Regions from separate parts of the Telluria sp. ZB4P37 genome, predicted to be linked through region 1. Evidence: predicted binding sites of a transcription regulator. Region 1 holds the regulator's gene; the other holds the start of a gene.
The links. Region 1 encodes NrdR, which represses ribonucleotide reductase genes. Its sites were predicted from a motif close to CACNANATNTNGTG; they were not measured.
Positions count from the first base shown of each region.

Region 1 (7,221 bases):
GCTGGCCGCGACTTTCAGGCGCACCCAGGGCAGGCCGCGCCGCATGCGCGAGAAGAAACCGATGTTCAGTTCATGGGCGGCATCGGCCAGCACGCCGGACGCGACGGCAATGCCTGCCGCTTCCAGCTGCGCCAGCCCGCGGCCCGCGACCAGCGGGTTGGGATCAAGCATCGCCGCCACCACGCGCCCCAGGCCGGCTTCGACCAGGGCATTCGAGCAGGGCGGCGTGCGTCCGTAATGGCTGCATGGCTCCAGTGTCACGTAGGCAGTCGCGCCGCGCACGTCGTGGCCGCGCGCCTGTGCATCGCGCATGGCCTGGATCTCGGCATGCGCCTGCCCCGCCGGCTGGGTGTGGCCGGCGCCGATCACGACACCGTCACGCACGATCACGCAGCCGACCCGCGGGTTGGGCGCCGTGATGTACATGCCTTTCGCGGCCCAAGCCAGGGCCAGCGCCATGCCGTCGGTATCATTGAGAATCTGGTCGCTGTCGTGTGCCACGTGGTGTCCTGCCGTTGCGTCCTGCCGTTGCGTCCTGCCGTTGCGTCCTGCAGCTCGTGCTGCCATGCCCTCTGCCGGCGCTACTGCGGCGCTTGCGCGCCCTCGCAGCCTTCGTCGCGCTCCGGATTGCACATCCGCACGCGTCCCAGCATGTTGATTTTAATACGTCGGACATGCTCGCCGTGAAACAGCGACAGCGTACCGAGCCGGGAAGAATTGGCATTGGTATCGCTGCAGCTGCGCCCGGCGCCATTGTAGGCGATGTAGTGCGGCGGCGCTGACTGGGTGAAGGAAAAATCGACCCGCAGGCCAGGGTCGAGGGGTCCGTGGACGGACAGGATCTCGTCTCCCTCGCCGGGCTCGCGGTCGCCGTCGCGGTCCACAAAGATGGTCCAGCCCCGGGTCCAGTCGGCGCCCAGGGGATCGCGCGGCATCAGCTTGACCCGTCCGTTGCGCGCGATGGCCTGGGCCCGGGTATGGGCGATGGCGCCCAGCAGCTCGCTCGATGCGGCGCGCATCTGCTGGGCCGTGACGAGGGCGTGCAGGTCGGGGCCGGCGACCGCGAGGACGACAGCCGAGATGCCGAGCACGACGACCAGTTCGGCGAGCGTGGCGCCTGCGGCGTGCCGGCGTTCATGCTTGCGCCTCGGGTCGCGCATCATGCCGCACCCTATGTTCCCGCCTGTGCTGCGCTTGTCGACTGTCCGCATGACCCTGATAGGCTTCATGGCCAGCAGCGCCGCCCGTTCCCGCTCGCTCCCTGCGCACCGGTGCTGTCGAACGTGAGCGTGCCGCAGTCCTGGTCGTCGAAGCCGGCATCGACATTCGCCGTCCCGGGCTGGGCGCGCAGCTCGATGCACTGGCTGATGTCCTGGCCTTCGCAGGCATGGCCGTCGACTTCGTAGGCGCTGGTTTCCGGCTGCGACCCGAGCCACCAGCGGAACTGGCGGCTGCCTGGGTTTTCGGTATCGATTGAGAACGCGACATAGGTATGGTGCCGGGCGCGGTAGGCTTCCTGGCGCTGCATGGCGTCGACCAGTGCCAGCTGCGCCTCCACCCGCCGGGCCTTGACCAGGTGGGCCGCATAGCCGGGATAGGCAATCGCCGCCAGGATCGCCACGATCCCGAGCACGACCATCAGCTCGACCAGCGTGAAGCCGCAGCGTTTTCGCGCGCCTGCTGTCGTCATGGCAGGCCTCATCCCGGCTCCGTTGCTGCAGCCGCGCCGGCCGCGGCGACGCCGTCGTGCCAGTTGGCGATCTCCCGCCAGCTCACGCGCATGCCGGGGCCGCCCGGCGTGCCCGGTGCAGGGGGTGCCGCACCTGTTTCGGGGCTGCCCGGCGCGGCGGGCGTACCGGGTGACGACGGTCCGGACGGCGCAGCCACGACCAACAACTTGCGGTAATACGCCTGCACTCCAACCTGGGTCGTGCCGGCGCTTCCGAAGCCCAGTGCCGTGATCCGGTACAGCAGCGCATCCGGCACCGACGGCATGCGTTCGATCAAATAGCGCGGCGCATGCGCGGCCAGCGCCCCGATCCCGGACGGGATCCGCGCGCCCGTGATGGCACCGAATACGATGCCGGGCCCGCCCCCGTCGGCCAGCGCCAGGTGGATGTCGCTCACGTCGACGGCGTGGGTGCACAGCCCCTGGTACGGGGCGCCGCCGCGGCATCCGTCGGCAAAGGCCGCAGGCGCGGCGCTGGCCAAGGCGGCGGCGCGCGCTGAGGCCGGGTCGGCACCGCCATCGATGTCCTGCTCGGCATCGGCCAGCGCGGCCATGGCGCCATGCAGTGCCAGCATGCGGTCGCGCTCGTTGGCGGCGGCCAGCGCGCCATGCAGCGCGCTGCGGGCCGAGGCGATCCCTGTCAACAGGATCGCCAGCATCAGCAGCAGGACGGTCAGCAGCGCCACGCCACCTTCCCTGCTCCGGCGAGCGCACATCGATTTGCTCATGAGCATGCCGTCCTCACCCGCCCCGCGCCGGCAGCGCGATGGTGGTGGCAAACACCTTGCGGTGCCGCGGCGGCTCGCGCCCGGCCAGCGTCGTCTCCAGCAGGCGGGTACCGGCGTCCAGCACGCCCGCCATGTCGCCATACTGCGGCCCGAACAGGTCGTAGGTGGCGCTCCCGGCATCCGCCAGCCGGCTGGGCGCCCCATGCAGCAGCAGGGCCACCCGAACGCTGGCCAGCTTCTTCCAGTGGGTGCGCCGGCGCAGATCGGCATCGCGCTCGGCCGCCGTCATGCCCGCCAGCACCAAGGCGGCATCAAGCGCATGCAGTGCGCTGGCATTGACGTAGCGCTCGGGCGCGCCGTCGGCGTCGAGATCGAGCCCGTAGAGCACCTGGAAACTGTCCACGGCGCCGACCACCGCATCGGCCGACCAGTTGCTGGCGCCCCGGTACTTGCAGCGCAGTTCTGCGTCGCCCTGGGCATTGCGCGCGACATAAAAGATGCTCCAGCCCTCCTCATCGCGGTGTACCGAAAAGCCCGCGCAGTCGAGCGTGGTGCCGTCGCCGGAAGGCGGCGCGCCGCTGCCGGGATAGCGCACCGCCAGCACGTCGCTGCCGTGTACGACGGCATTGGCGATCGGGTTGTCGACGGCGAAGCCGGTCTGCGTCACCCGGCGCGCGTCCAGGCCGGCGAGCGCCGCCGGCGCCGCCGCATCCGGCCCGCCGCTATGCGTCTCCCAATCGACGGCAGCCGACTGGCGCACCGCGCGCGCCACCACATCGAGCGCGTAGCGTCCCGCATCATCCATCGTCGCCGTCTCCACCTGGGAGGCAAAGGCGCGGGTGGACCAGACGAACAGGCTACCGGCGGCCAGCAGCACGCCCAGGCCCACCGCCATGGCGACCAGCAGTTCGGCCATCGTCATGCCGCTTTGGCGGCGAAGACAAACCCTCATCGCAGCACCGTCACGTAAGCGGGCGCGTCGTCCGTGCCCTGCCAGCCGAGTTTGACGACCGGCAGCGCACCGGGGGCGCCGTCGCAGCTCCAGCGAAAGCTGTTGGTGGCGCTGTTCCAGGGCGAACCGTCGCGGCAGACCTCGACGCGCCCGGCGGGGAATTGCGCATGCACGGCTTGGCGGATCTCGTGCAGGTCGAACTCGGCCAGCTGCTGGGGGCTGCATGCGGTGCTGCCGAAGCATGGCAGCGGCGCGATGGGCGCGCCGTCCGCCGCGTCATACTGGAAGCTGAGGTAGGGATTGGCGGCATCAGGCAAGCCGGCCACCGGGGGATTGGCCCGCATGCGCGAAGCCAGCGAGGCCGCCAGCTGCGCCGCTTCGGATGTGCGGGCCGCGTGCTGGCGCAGCCGCTCGGCCGTCAGCTGCGTGGCGCCGGCGCCGACGATGCCCACCGCGAGCACGAACAGCGCGACCAGCACTTCGACCAGCGTGAATCCTGGCATTCCCCCATGCGCCTGCACACCCACCTCCCCTCGTCAGCGTCGAGAAACCGGCAAGGCCAGGCAACAGGCCTGCCGGCTGCGAACTGCAAAGTTATCAGGCGAGCACCTGCCGGCCATGAGCTGGCCCAATCGTTTTCGGGGAACCGATGAGCGGTTTTACTTACGCGGGTGGCCGACTTCAGCCAGCGCTTCCTGGAACTCGGCCAGGTCTTCGAAATTCTTGTAGACCGAGGCGAAACGGATATAGGCGATCTTGTCGAGGCGCTTGAGTTCCTGCATCACCAGTTCGCCCACATAGCCGGTATCTACTTCGCGGCGGCCGCTGGTCAGGAGCTTTTCCTCGATGGTGGCAACGGCGGTGTCGATCGCTTCGGCGGCCACGGGGCGCTTGCGCAAGGCCAGCATCAGGCTGCCGCGCAGCTTGGCTGGCGCGAACTCGGTGCGGCTGCCGTTCTTCTTGACGATGATCGGCATCGACAGCTCGATGCGCTCATAGGTGGTGAAGCGCTTGTCGCACTTCGCGCAGCGCCGGCGCCGGCGAATGGCGTCCCCTTCCTCGGACACGCGCGTGTCGAGGACCTGGGTATCTTCATGCTGGCAGAACGGACATTTCATGGGCGCCGGGATGCTTGTTGGGGCCAGCAAGCGCCGGCCCCGGGGTTGTGCTACTTAGGCTGCGTAGACCGGGTACTTGTCGGTCAGCAGCTTGACTTCAGCCTTCACGCGCTCAATGGTCGCGGCGTCGTGCGGGTTGTCCAGCACGTCGGCGATCAGGTGGCCCACCTTGACCGCATCTTCTTCCTTGAAGCCGCGGGTGGTAAAGGCCGGGCTGCCCAGGCGGATGCCCGAGGTGACGAAGGGCTTCTGCGGGTCGTTCGGGATACCGTTCTTGTTGCAGGTCATGTGCGCCTGGCCCAGGATCGCTTCGGCTTCCTTGCCGGTCAGGCCCTTCGAGCGCAGGTCGACCAGCATCACGTGCGATTCGGTCCGGCCCGACACGATGCGCAGTCCGCGCGCGATCAAGGTCTCGGCCAGCACCTTGGCGTTCTTGACGACCTGCCGCTGGTACTCCTTGAACTCCGGCGACAGCGCTTCTTTGAAGGCCACGGCCTTGCCGGCGATGACGTGCATCAGCGGACCGCCCTGGATGCCCGGGAAGATCGCCGAATTGATCTGCTTCTCGAACTCGGCCTTCATCAGGATGATGCCGCCGCGCGGGCCGCGCAGCGACTTGTGCGTCGTGGACGTAACAAAGTCGGCATGCGGCACCGGGTTCGGGTATTCGCCCGCGGCGATCAGGCCGGCGTAGTGGGCCATGTCGACCATGAAATAGGCGCCGACTTCCTTGGCGACTTTTGCGAATCGTTCGAAGTCGATGCGCAGGGCGAAGGCCGACGCACCGGCGATGATCATCTTCGGCTTGTGCTCGCGCGCCAGGGCTTCCATGGCGTCGTAGTCAATGTCTTCTTCCGGCGTCAGGCCGTAGGAAACGACGTTGAACCACTTGCCCGACATGTTCAGTGCCATGCCGTGGGTCAGGTGGCCGCCTTCGGCCAGCGACATGCCCATGATGGTATCGCCCGGCTTGAGCATGGCGAAGAACACGCCCTGGTTGGCCTGCGAGCCCGAATTAGGCTGCACGTTGGCTGCTTCCGCACCGAACAGTTGCTTGAGGCGGTCGATCGCCAGCTGCTCGGCGACGTCGACGTATTCGCAGCCGCCGTAATAGCGCTTGCCTGGATAGCCTTCAGCGTACTTGTTGGTCAGCTGCGAGCCCTGCGCTTCCATGACGGCCGGCGAGGTATAGTTCTCGGACGCGATCAGTTCGATGTGGTCCTGCTGGCGAACGTTTTCCTTCTGGATGGCATCCCACAGTTCCGGGTCGACATTGGCGAGCGTATGATTCTTTGCAAACATGTAAAACTCCAATCGAGAGAAATACCAGGCAACGGGCAGCGCAGAATGGGCGGCCGGGCGGGTGCGAGGCAGCCGCGAGGCCGCGCGCGACACGACGCGGTCCAGTTGGTGGCTGCCCAGGCGAACGGCGTTGACATCTCACGTTCCCCGGTGGGTGCCCACCTTTACCGTGCTGGGCGCATGCGAACGCGGCGGCACGGTGTTTCGCCAGTTACGTGAGACGTAAATGACTCCAGATTGTATGTGATCCGAGCCCCTTAGGGCAAGGAAACTGCTGTCGTCCTAACAAGTGCAGGGGCAGCAGCAGGCTTGTGGCTATTTCGGCTACAATTTTCCCTTCCTTCCACTTCGCCGCCACCAGGACCCACCCATGATCGTCTTCATTACCGGCGCCTCGGCCGGCTTCGGCGCCGCGATGGCCCGCGTTTTCGTTCGCAATGGCCACAAGGCCATCCTGGCGGCCCGCCGCACCGACCGCATCGCCGACCTGGCAAGCGAACTGGGCGAGGCCGCCTTGCCAGTCACGCTCGACGTGACCAGCCGCGCCTCGATCGATGCGGCCATCGCCGGCCTGCCCGTGGGCTGGCGCGACATCGACGTGCTCGTCAATAACGCGGGACTGGCGCTCAACACCCTGCCAGCGCACGAGGTGCCGCTGGACGATTGGGACACGATGATCGCCACCAATTGCCAGGGACTGGTGACGATGACCCGCGCGGTGCTGCCCGGCATGGTGGCGCGTGGCAGCGGGCTGGTGATCAACCTGGGGTCGGTGGCAGGCCACTACCCTTACCCGGGCGGCAATGTGTATGGCGCGACCAAGGCCTTCGTCGAGCAATTCACCCTGAACCTGCGGGCCGACCTGGTCGGCACCGGCGTGCGCGCGACCAACCTCGCGCCGGGACTGTGCGGCGGGACCGAGTTCTCGAACGTACGCTTCAAGGGCGACGATGCGGCGGCGGCCAAGGTGTATGAAGGCACCACGCCGCTGAGCGCGGAGGATATTGCGAATACCGCCTACTGGATCGCGACCCTGCCGCCGCATGTGAATGTGAACAGTATCGAGTTGATGCCGACTTGCCAGGGGTTTTCGCCGTTCACGATCAAGCGCACGTAATACGGGTTTCCGTCAGGCGCCATGAAGCGGGCTTGGTGTCTGCTCCTGGGGTGGGCAAGTTCCTCGCCCACCCTGCCACGGCAGGCATGATCGTATGGTTGAACAGGCTCGTCGACCGTCCGTGTCGCGCGCTCTGCAATTGTTAGAAAGTGTTACAGTCATTGGCCTTTCGGCCATGTTTCACGTCTACTACTGCCGCGGCTTAGTCTCTTGAACGGAAGGCACGTCCGACCTTTTTCCGAGCCCTATGTTCTATAGCGTACATAGGATCGGCA
Region 1 covers NZ_JCASID010000007.1:178,063-185,283, forward strand. Annotated here, with positions in the region: gene ribD (bifunctional diaminohydroxyphosphoribosylaminopyrimidine deaminase/5-amino-6-(5-phosphoribosylamino)uracil reductase RibD) at 1-459, opposite strand, end outside; gene AC56K1_RS13760 (GspH/FimT family pseudopilin) at 582-1,229, opposite strand; gene AC56K1_RS13765 (type IV pilin protein) at 1,226-1,690, opposite strand; gene AC56K1_RS13770 (pilus assembly PilX family protein) at 1,699-2,457, opposite strand; gene AC56K1_RS13775 (PilW family protein) at 2,471-3,379, opposite strand; gene pilV (type IV pilus modification protein PilV) at 3,406-3,912, opposite strand; gene nrdR (transcriptional regulator NrdR) at 4,069-4,527, opposite strand; gene glyA (serine hydroxymethyltransferase) at 4,582-5,829, opposite strand; ZMP/ZTP riboswitch at 5,937-6,054, opposite strand; gene AC56K1_RS13795 (SDR family oxidoreductase) at 6,200-6,946, shown strand.

Region 2 (7,221 bases), on a different contig from region 1:
AAGCTCAAGGCGTCAAGCGTGCGCTACCAGGCGCCGCCGCGTCCGCAAGCGAAGGAAGAGGTGGCCCGGATCGAAACCATGACCCAATGCGCCCACTGCGGCCTGCATTTCCCGGCCTCCGAAGCGGTGCACGCCGATGGCCTCGACTACTGCTCGCCGGGCCACGTGCGCCTGCCGCCGCAGTAAGCCGGCCGATGCCCTTTCAGTCGTCCGCGCAGGCCTCGTCGCCGCAGCGACTCTCCCCGGAGGCGCGCGCGACCATGTGGCGCACGCTCCAGACCTTCAACATCAGCCGCATCGTGATCGCGCTAGTGCTCCTGCTCTACCTGGGCATGAGCATCACCGACAACGGCCTGCGCACCGATGCCATCAATACCGAGGCCTGCGTCTTCTATTTCGTGGCCTCGCTGGCCTTCGCCGGCTTCGGCACCTGGTGGAAGCGCCGCTTCGTGGTGCAGTTGGCCTGCCAGATCGCGACCGACCTGGCCGTGATCTCGCTCCTGTTCCTTGCCGCCGGCGGCATGCGCAGCGGGCTGGCGATCCTCTACCTGTTCCCGCTGGCCGGCGCGGCCATCCTTGCCCCCCTGGTGCTGGCGCTGTTCGCCGCGTCGGTCGCGACCCTGTTCCTGATCGCCGTAAGCGCCTGGCAGGTGGTCATGCTGGACCGCCAGGCGCCGCTGATGCAGGCAGGCCTGTACGGCGGCGCCTTCTTTGCCGGCGTGCTGCTGGTGAACCGGCTGGCGGCGCGCCTGATCAAGCAGGAAAACCTGGCCGCCCAGCGCGGCACCGACCTGCGCATCCAGCAGCTGATCAACGGGATCGTCATCGCCGACGTCGGCGACGGCATCCTGGTGGTGGGGGACGACGGCGTGGTCTTCACCGGCAATCCGGCGGCCCGCATCACGCTCGGCTTCGAAGGCGAGGCGGCGGGCTTCCGGCTCGGCGAGGCGCCTGGCCTCGAGCCGGTGGCCCAGGCGTTTGCCGCCTGGCTGCGCGCGCCGGTGGAAGGCGCGGCCTTCGTCACCGTCAAGCCCTACCGTGAAGACGCGGGCCTGCTGCGCGGCCGGCGCGACCAGCCGACCCACCTGAAGCTGCGTTTCGCGCGGGTCGACACCGCCGGCGTGGCTGCCGGGCGCAGCGTGGTGTTCATGCAGGACGTGAGCGCCATCGAAAACCAGGCGCAGCAACTCAAGCTGGCCTCGATGGGGCGCCTCACCGCCAGCATCGCGCACGAGGTGCGCAACCCGCTGTCGGCCATCGGCCATGCCACCGCGCTGCTGGCCGAAGACCTGCACGGCCCGGCCGAAGTGCGGCTGCTGAAGATCATCGGCGACAACGTCACGCGCGTGAACCGCATGGTCGAAGACATCCTGCAGCTCTCGCGCAAGGTGCAGCCTAATGGCGAACCGCTGCAGCTGGCGGCCTTCCTGGCCGAGCTCAAGCTCGAATTCTGCGAAACCCACGGCCTGGCCGGTGATATAGTTTATATAGGCGATCCGGGTGCGAGCGCGGTGCGCTTCGACCCGCTGCACCTGCATGAGGTGCTGCTCAACCTGCTGGGCAACGCGGTGCGCTACGCCAGCAAGCAGCCAGCCAGCATCCGCATCTTCCCGGCGCGCGACGCGGCCGGGCGCACCGAGCTGCATGTGCAGGACGATGGTCCCGGCATCACCCCGGAAGTACGCGCCCACCTGTTCGAGCCCTTTTACACAACCTCGAGCAAGGGCACCGGCCTGGGCCTGTACCTGGCGCGCGAGCTGTGCCTGAACAACGATGCAAAGCTCGACTACGAATACCGCTTCGACGCCGCGCCGACTGGTGAGCGCAAGGCGAGCGGGCGCTTCGTGATCAGCTTCGCCCAGCCGGCCTAGGTCCGCCAAACGTCGCGCCGCTATATAGATAGAGTGAGAAAACCATGACCGCACCCCGCATCCTCGTGGTCGACGACGAAGCCGACCTGCGTGAACTGCTCGAGATCACCCTGCTCAAGATGGGGCTGGACGTGGACAGCGCGGCGACCCTGCGCCAGGCGCGCGCTCTGCTCGAGGAGCACGACTACGCCCTGATCCTGACCGACATGCGCCTGCCCGACGGCCTCGGGCTGGAGCTGGTGCGCGAAGTGCACGCCTCGCCCAAGGCGACTCCGATCGCCGTCATCACCGCCTACGGCAGCGCCGAGAACGCAGTGGTGGCGCTCAAGGCGGGCGCCTTCGACTACATCTCCAAGCCTTTGGCCCTCGATGCGCTGCGCCTGATGGTGCGCTCGGCCCTGCGCCTGCTCGACGCCGCGCCGGCGCAGCCGGACGGCAGCCTGCCCGGCTCGCGCATGATCGGCAACTCACCCGCGATGCAGTCGCTGCGCGCCCAGATCGGCCGCCTGGCGCGTTCGAATGCGCCGATCTCGATCACCGGCGAATCGGGCAGCGGCAAGGAACTGGCGGCGCGCGAGATCCACGCCCAGAGTTCGCGCGCCGCCAAGCCGTTCGTCGCCGTGAACTGCGGCGCGATTCCCGAAACCCTGATGGAAGCGGAGTTCTTCGGCTACCGCAAGGGCGCCTTCACCGGCGCGGCCGAGGAGCGCGACGGCTTCTTCCAGGCAGCCAACGGCGGCACCCTGATGCTCGACGAAGTGGCCGACCTGCCGCTGGCGATGCAGGTCAAGCTGCTGCGCGCCATCCAGGAACGGCGCGTGCGCAAGATCGGCGCCACCAGCGAAGAGCCGGTGGACGTGCGCATCATCAGCGCCACCCATCAGGACCTGGCCCGGTGCGTGGAGCAGGGCAGGTTCAGGCAGGATTTGTTCTACCGCCTGAACGTGATCGAACTGTCGCTGCCGCCGCTGCGCGAACGGATCGACGACTTGCCGCCCTTGGTGGACGCCGTGCTGGCGCGGCTGGCCGGGCCGGGACAGGCCGCGCTGGGGGCGGGCGTGCTGGACGCGCTGCGCGCCTATTCCTTCCCGGGGAATATCCGCGAACTGGAGAACGTGCTGGAGCGGGCGCTGGCGTTTGCCAACGATGGCGTGATCGAAGTGGGCGATTTGTCGCTGAAGGCGGCGCGCCCAAACGAGGCGGGGCGCGAGCGGGCACAAGTGGCGCCGGTCCCGGTTCCGGCCCAGGTAGCTGCGCCCGAACCCGAACCGGATCCCGCACCAGTGGAAGCCGTAGCGGGTCCGGCCATGCTCGGCCCCAACGGCTTGCCCGGCAACCTGCCGGAATACCTGATCCAGGTTGAGCGCGACATCATCGGGCGCGCGCTGCAGCAGACCCAGTTCAACCGGACGCAGGCTGCGGCGCTGCTCGGGATCAGCGTGCGGCAGCTGCGCTATCAGATGCAGAAGCTGGAGATTTCGGCGCCGGACGATAACGTTTGATGTCTTCTATATGTAGGGTGGGCAGGGCAGGTCGGTCCAGCGGACTGACCTGCGCCCACGCGTTCAAACCACGTCAACGAACACGCTCCGTGTTTTTTCCTCGAACGTTGAACGCGTGGGCAGAATCCGCCCACCCTACGGTGTATTGGCAGCGCACCCGTAGAGGGATCTCATCCTGTTGTCTTTTCGCCAGTGCAAAACGCACAAGAATGATGCGCGTCGCATCAGGCTGATTACGCTTTGAGCAGCCATCTTGAACAAGGTTAGCGCTCACTCACCGAATACTCCCCGCCGTTCTAGCGCTACTTGCTTGTCAAGCCCATGCACCAAAAAAAACGCAAAATATTGCGAAGTTCTTTACTTGCCGTGACCTGGGTCAGGTACTACAATTAGTCTCATATCAACGTCGGGCACTAGATGTAGTGGTAGTGAGCTGAAGGAAACAAGTTCACTCCCGACTTGAGGCTTGCTCTGCAAGCGACTGATTCCACAGCGATTTCCTACCCTGCATATCTGGTTGCCAGCACGGCGTTCCGGCTGGCGGGGCATCGCTTTGCTATGAATTCCGTAGGACTTCGGTCCTGGTAACAACAAATGGCGGCAGGCATCTGCCCACCCTGGAGGCTCAATGCAAACAGCACAAGACATTTCGATCAATCCTCACGTCACCCCAGGCGCGTCGGCCAATGCCACGCCGGCAGAGATCGTGGCGCGCGGCGACTACCGCGTCATCCGCCGCAACGGCTCCGTGGTGGCCTTCGAGCCGCACAAGATCTCGGTCGCCATGACCAAGGCCTTCCTCGCCATCGCCGGCGGGCAGGGTGCTGCATCGGCCCGCATCCGCGATCTGGTGGAAGAGCTGACCGGCAATGTCGTTGCTGCATTGGTGCGCCGCCAGCCGAACGGCGGCACCTTCCATATCGAAGACGTGCAGGACCAGGTCGAACTGTCGCTGATGCGCTCGGGCGAGCATGACGTCGCGCGCGAATACGTGCTGTACCGCGCCAAGCGCATGGAAGAGCGCAGGGCCGCCAAGGAAGCTCTAGGGGGCGCCGCCGTGGCCGCGCCGCAGATCCACGTGATCGACGGCGGCCAGCGCATGCCGCTGGACATGAATGCCGTCTACGGCCTGGTCAACGCTGCCTGCGCCGGCCTGGAGAAGCATGTCGATGCCGATGCGATCGTTGCCGAGACCCTGAAGAACCTGTACGACGGCGTGCCGGTCGAAGAACTGCACAAGTCGGCCATTCTGGCGGCCCGCGCCCTGATGGAAAAAGATCCCGCCTACAGCCAGGTCACCGCGCGCATCCTGCTGCACACCATCCGCAAGGAAGTCTTCGGCCACGAGGTAGCGCAAGCCGGCGCCGCTCTTGAGTACATCACCTACTTCCCGCAGTACATCGCCAAGGGCATCGCCAACGAGCTGCTGGATGAAGAACTGGGCAAGTACGACCTCGAGCGCCTGGCCAAGGCCATCGTCGCCGATCGCGACCTGCAATTCGCCTACATCGGCCTGCAGACCCTGTACGACCGCTACTTCCTGCACGTGCGCGAAACCCGCATCGAGATGCCGCAGGCCTTCTACATGCGCGTCGCGATGGGCCTGGCCCTGCGCGAAGCCGACCGCGAAGCGCGCGCGATCGAGTTCTACAACCTGCTGTCGAGTTTTGATTTCATGAGCTCGACCCCGACCCTGTTCAACTCGGGCACCCGCCGCTCGCAGCTGTCCTCGTGCTACCTGACTACCGTCGGCGACGACCTGGAAGGCATCTACGACGCGATCAAGGAAAACGCGCTGCTGTCGAAGTTCGCCGGCGGTCTGGGCAACGACTGGACCCCGGTCCGTGCCCTGGGCTCGCGCATCAAGGGCACCAACGGCAAGTCGCAGGGCGTGGTCCCGTTCCTGAAAGTGGTCAACGACACCGCCGTGGCGGTGAACCAGGGCGGCAAGCGCAAGGGCGCGGTCTGCGCCTACCTGGAAACCTGGCACATGGACATCGAGGAATTCCTCGACCTGCGCAAGAACACCGGCGACGACCGCCGCCGCACCCACGACATGAACACCGCGAACTGGATTCCCGACCTGTTCATGAAGCGCGTGATGGAAAAGGGCTACTGGAGCCTGTTCTCGCCGAGCGAGACGCCAGACCTGCACGACAAGGTCGGCAAGGCCTTCGAAGAAGCCTATACCGCCTATGAAGCCAAGGCGGAACGCGGCGAAATGACCGTGTACAAGAAAATCGAAGCGCTCGACCTGTGGCGCAAGATGCTGTCGATGCTGTTCGAAACCGGCCACCCATGGATCACCTTCAAGGATCCGTGCAACATCCGTTCGCCACAGCAGCACATCGGCGTCGTGCACTCGTCGAACCTGTGCACCGAGATCACCCTGAACACCAGCGCCGACGAAATCGCCGTCTGCAACCTGGGCTCGGTAAACCTGCCGCAGCACATGAAGGGCGACAGCCTGGATCACGCCAAGCTGCAGAAGACCATCCGCATCGCCATGCGCATGCTGGACAACGTCATCGACATCAACTACTACGCCGTGGAAAAGGCGCGCAATTCGAACATGCGCCACCGTCCGGTCGGCATGGGCGTGATGGGCCACCAGGACTGCCTGCACATGATGCGCGTGCCGTTCGCCTCGGATAAAGCGGTGGAATTCGCCGACAAGTCGATGGAAGCCGTCTGTTACTTCGCCTACCTGGCTTCGACCGAGCTGGCCGAAGAGCGCGGCCGCTACGGTTCGTACGAAGGTTCGCTGTGGGACCGCGGCATCCTGCCGCAGGACTCGATCAAGCTGCTGGCGGAAGAGCGCGGCGGCTACCTCGAGCAGGACACGAGCGAGTCGATGGACTGGACCCTGGTGCGTAGCCGCATCAAGGAATTCGGCATGCGCAACTCGAACTGCGTGGCGATCGCCCCGACTGCGACGATCTCGAACATCATCGGCGTGTCGGCCTGCATCGAGCCGACCTTCCAGAACCTGTACGTGAAGTCGAACCTGTCGGGCGAATTCACCGAGATCAATGCTTACCTGGTGCGCGACCTGAAGGCACGCGACCTGTGGGACGAAGTCATGATCGCCGACCTGAAGTACTTCGACGGTTCGCTGTCCAAGATCGACCGCGTGCCGCAAGACCTGCGCGACATCTACGCCACGGCCTTCGAAGTCGAGCCGAAATGGCTGGTCGAGCAGGCGTCGCGCCGCCAGAAGTGGATCGACCAGGCCCAGTCGCTGAACATCTACATGGCCGGCGCATCGGGCAAGAAGCTGGACGAGACCTACAAGCTGGCCTGGCTTCGCGGCCTGAAGACCACCTACTACCTGCGCACCATCGCCGCGACGCACATGGAGAAATCCACCAGCCGCACCGGCGCGCTGAACGCGGTGTCGGTCTCGGGCGCCCTGTCGGGTGGCCACGCTGCGCCTAGCGCCCCGGCCGCGGCTCCTGCAGCCGCAGCACCGGCCGCCAGCGCGGAAATCGTCGACGGCGCCGCCTGCTACCTGCGTCCTGGCGACGACGGTTTCGAGGAATGCGAAGCCTGCCAGTAAGCGGCAAATGACGGTGCAAGCCAGCCTGAACGCCGGCTTGCACCGCTAACATCAGATTCGTCGTTCCCGCGCAGGCGGGAACCCAAGTTTGCAAACACGCCGCAAACGCCCCGGTTCCCACTACAAACGGAACGACACTTACTACCGAATATTTAGGCCGTCCGCTCAACGCGGACGCAGCCACGAAAGAAGGAACGAAACCATGCTCTCCTGGGACGACGAACCAAGCACCGCGCCGCGCGCACCACAAGCCACCGATGCAACCGACACCGTGGATGCCGCGCTGGTC
Region 2 covers NZ_JCASID010000002.1:383,814-391,034, reverse strand. Annotated here, with positions in the region: gene AC56K1_RS06095 (PP0621 family protein) at 1-186, shown strand, start outside; gene AC56K1_RS06090 (sensor histidine kinase) at 195-1,871, shown strand; gene AC56K1_RS06085 (sigma-54-dependent transcriptional regulator) at 1,916-3,373, shown strand; gene AC56K1_RS06080 (ribonucleoside-diphosphate reductase subunit alpha) at 4,002-6,932, shown strand; gene AC56K1_RS06075 (ribonucleotide-diphosphate reductase subunit beta) at 7,135-7,221, shown strand, end outside.
Region 2: AC56K1_RS06080 (ribonucleoside-diphosphate reductase subunit alpha) is a predicted target of NrdR. The motif match lies at 3,785-3,798, and genes of this name have one in related genera.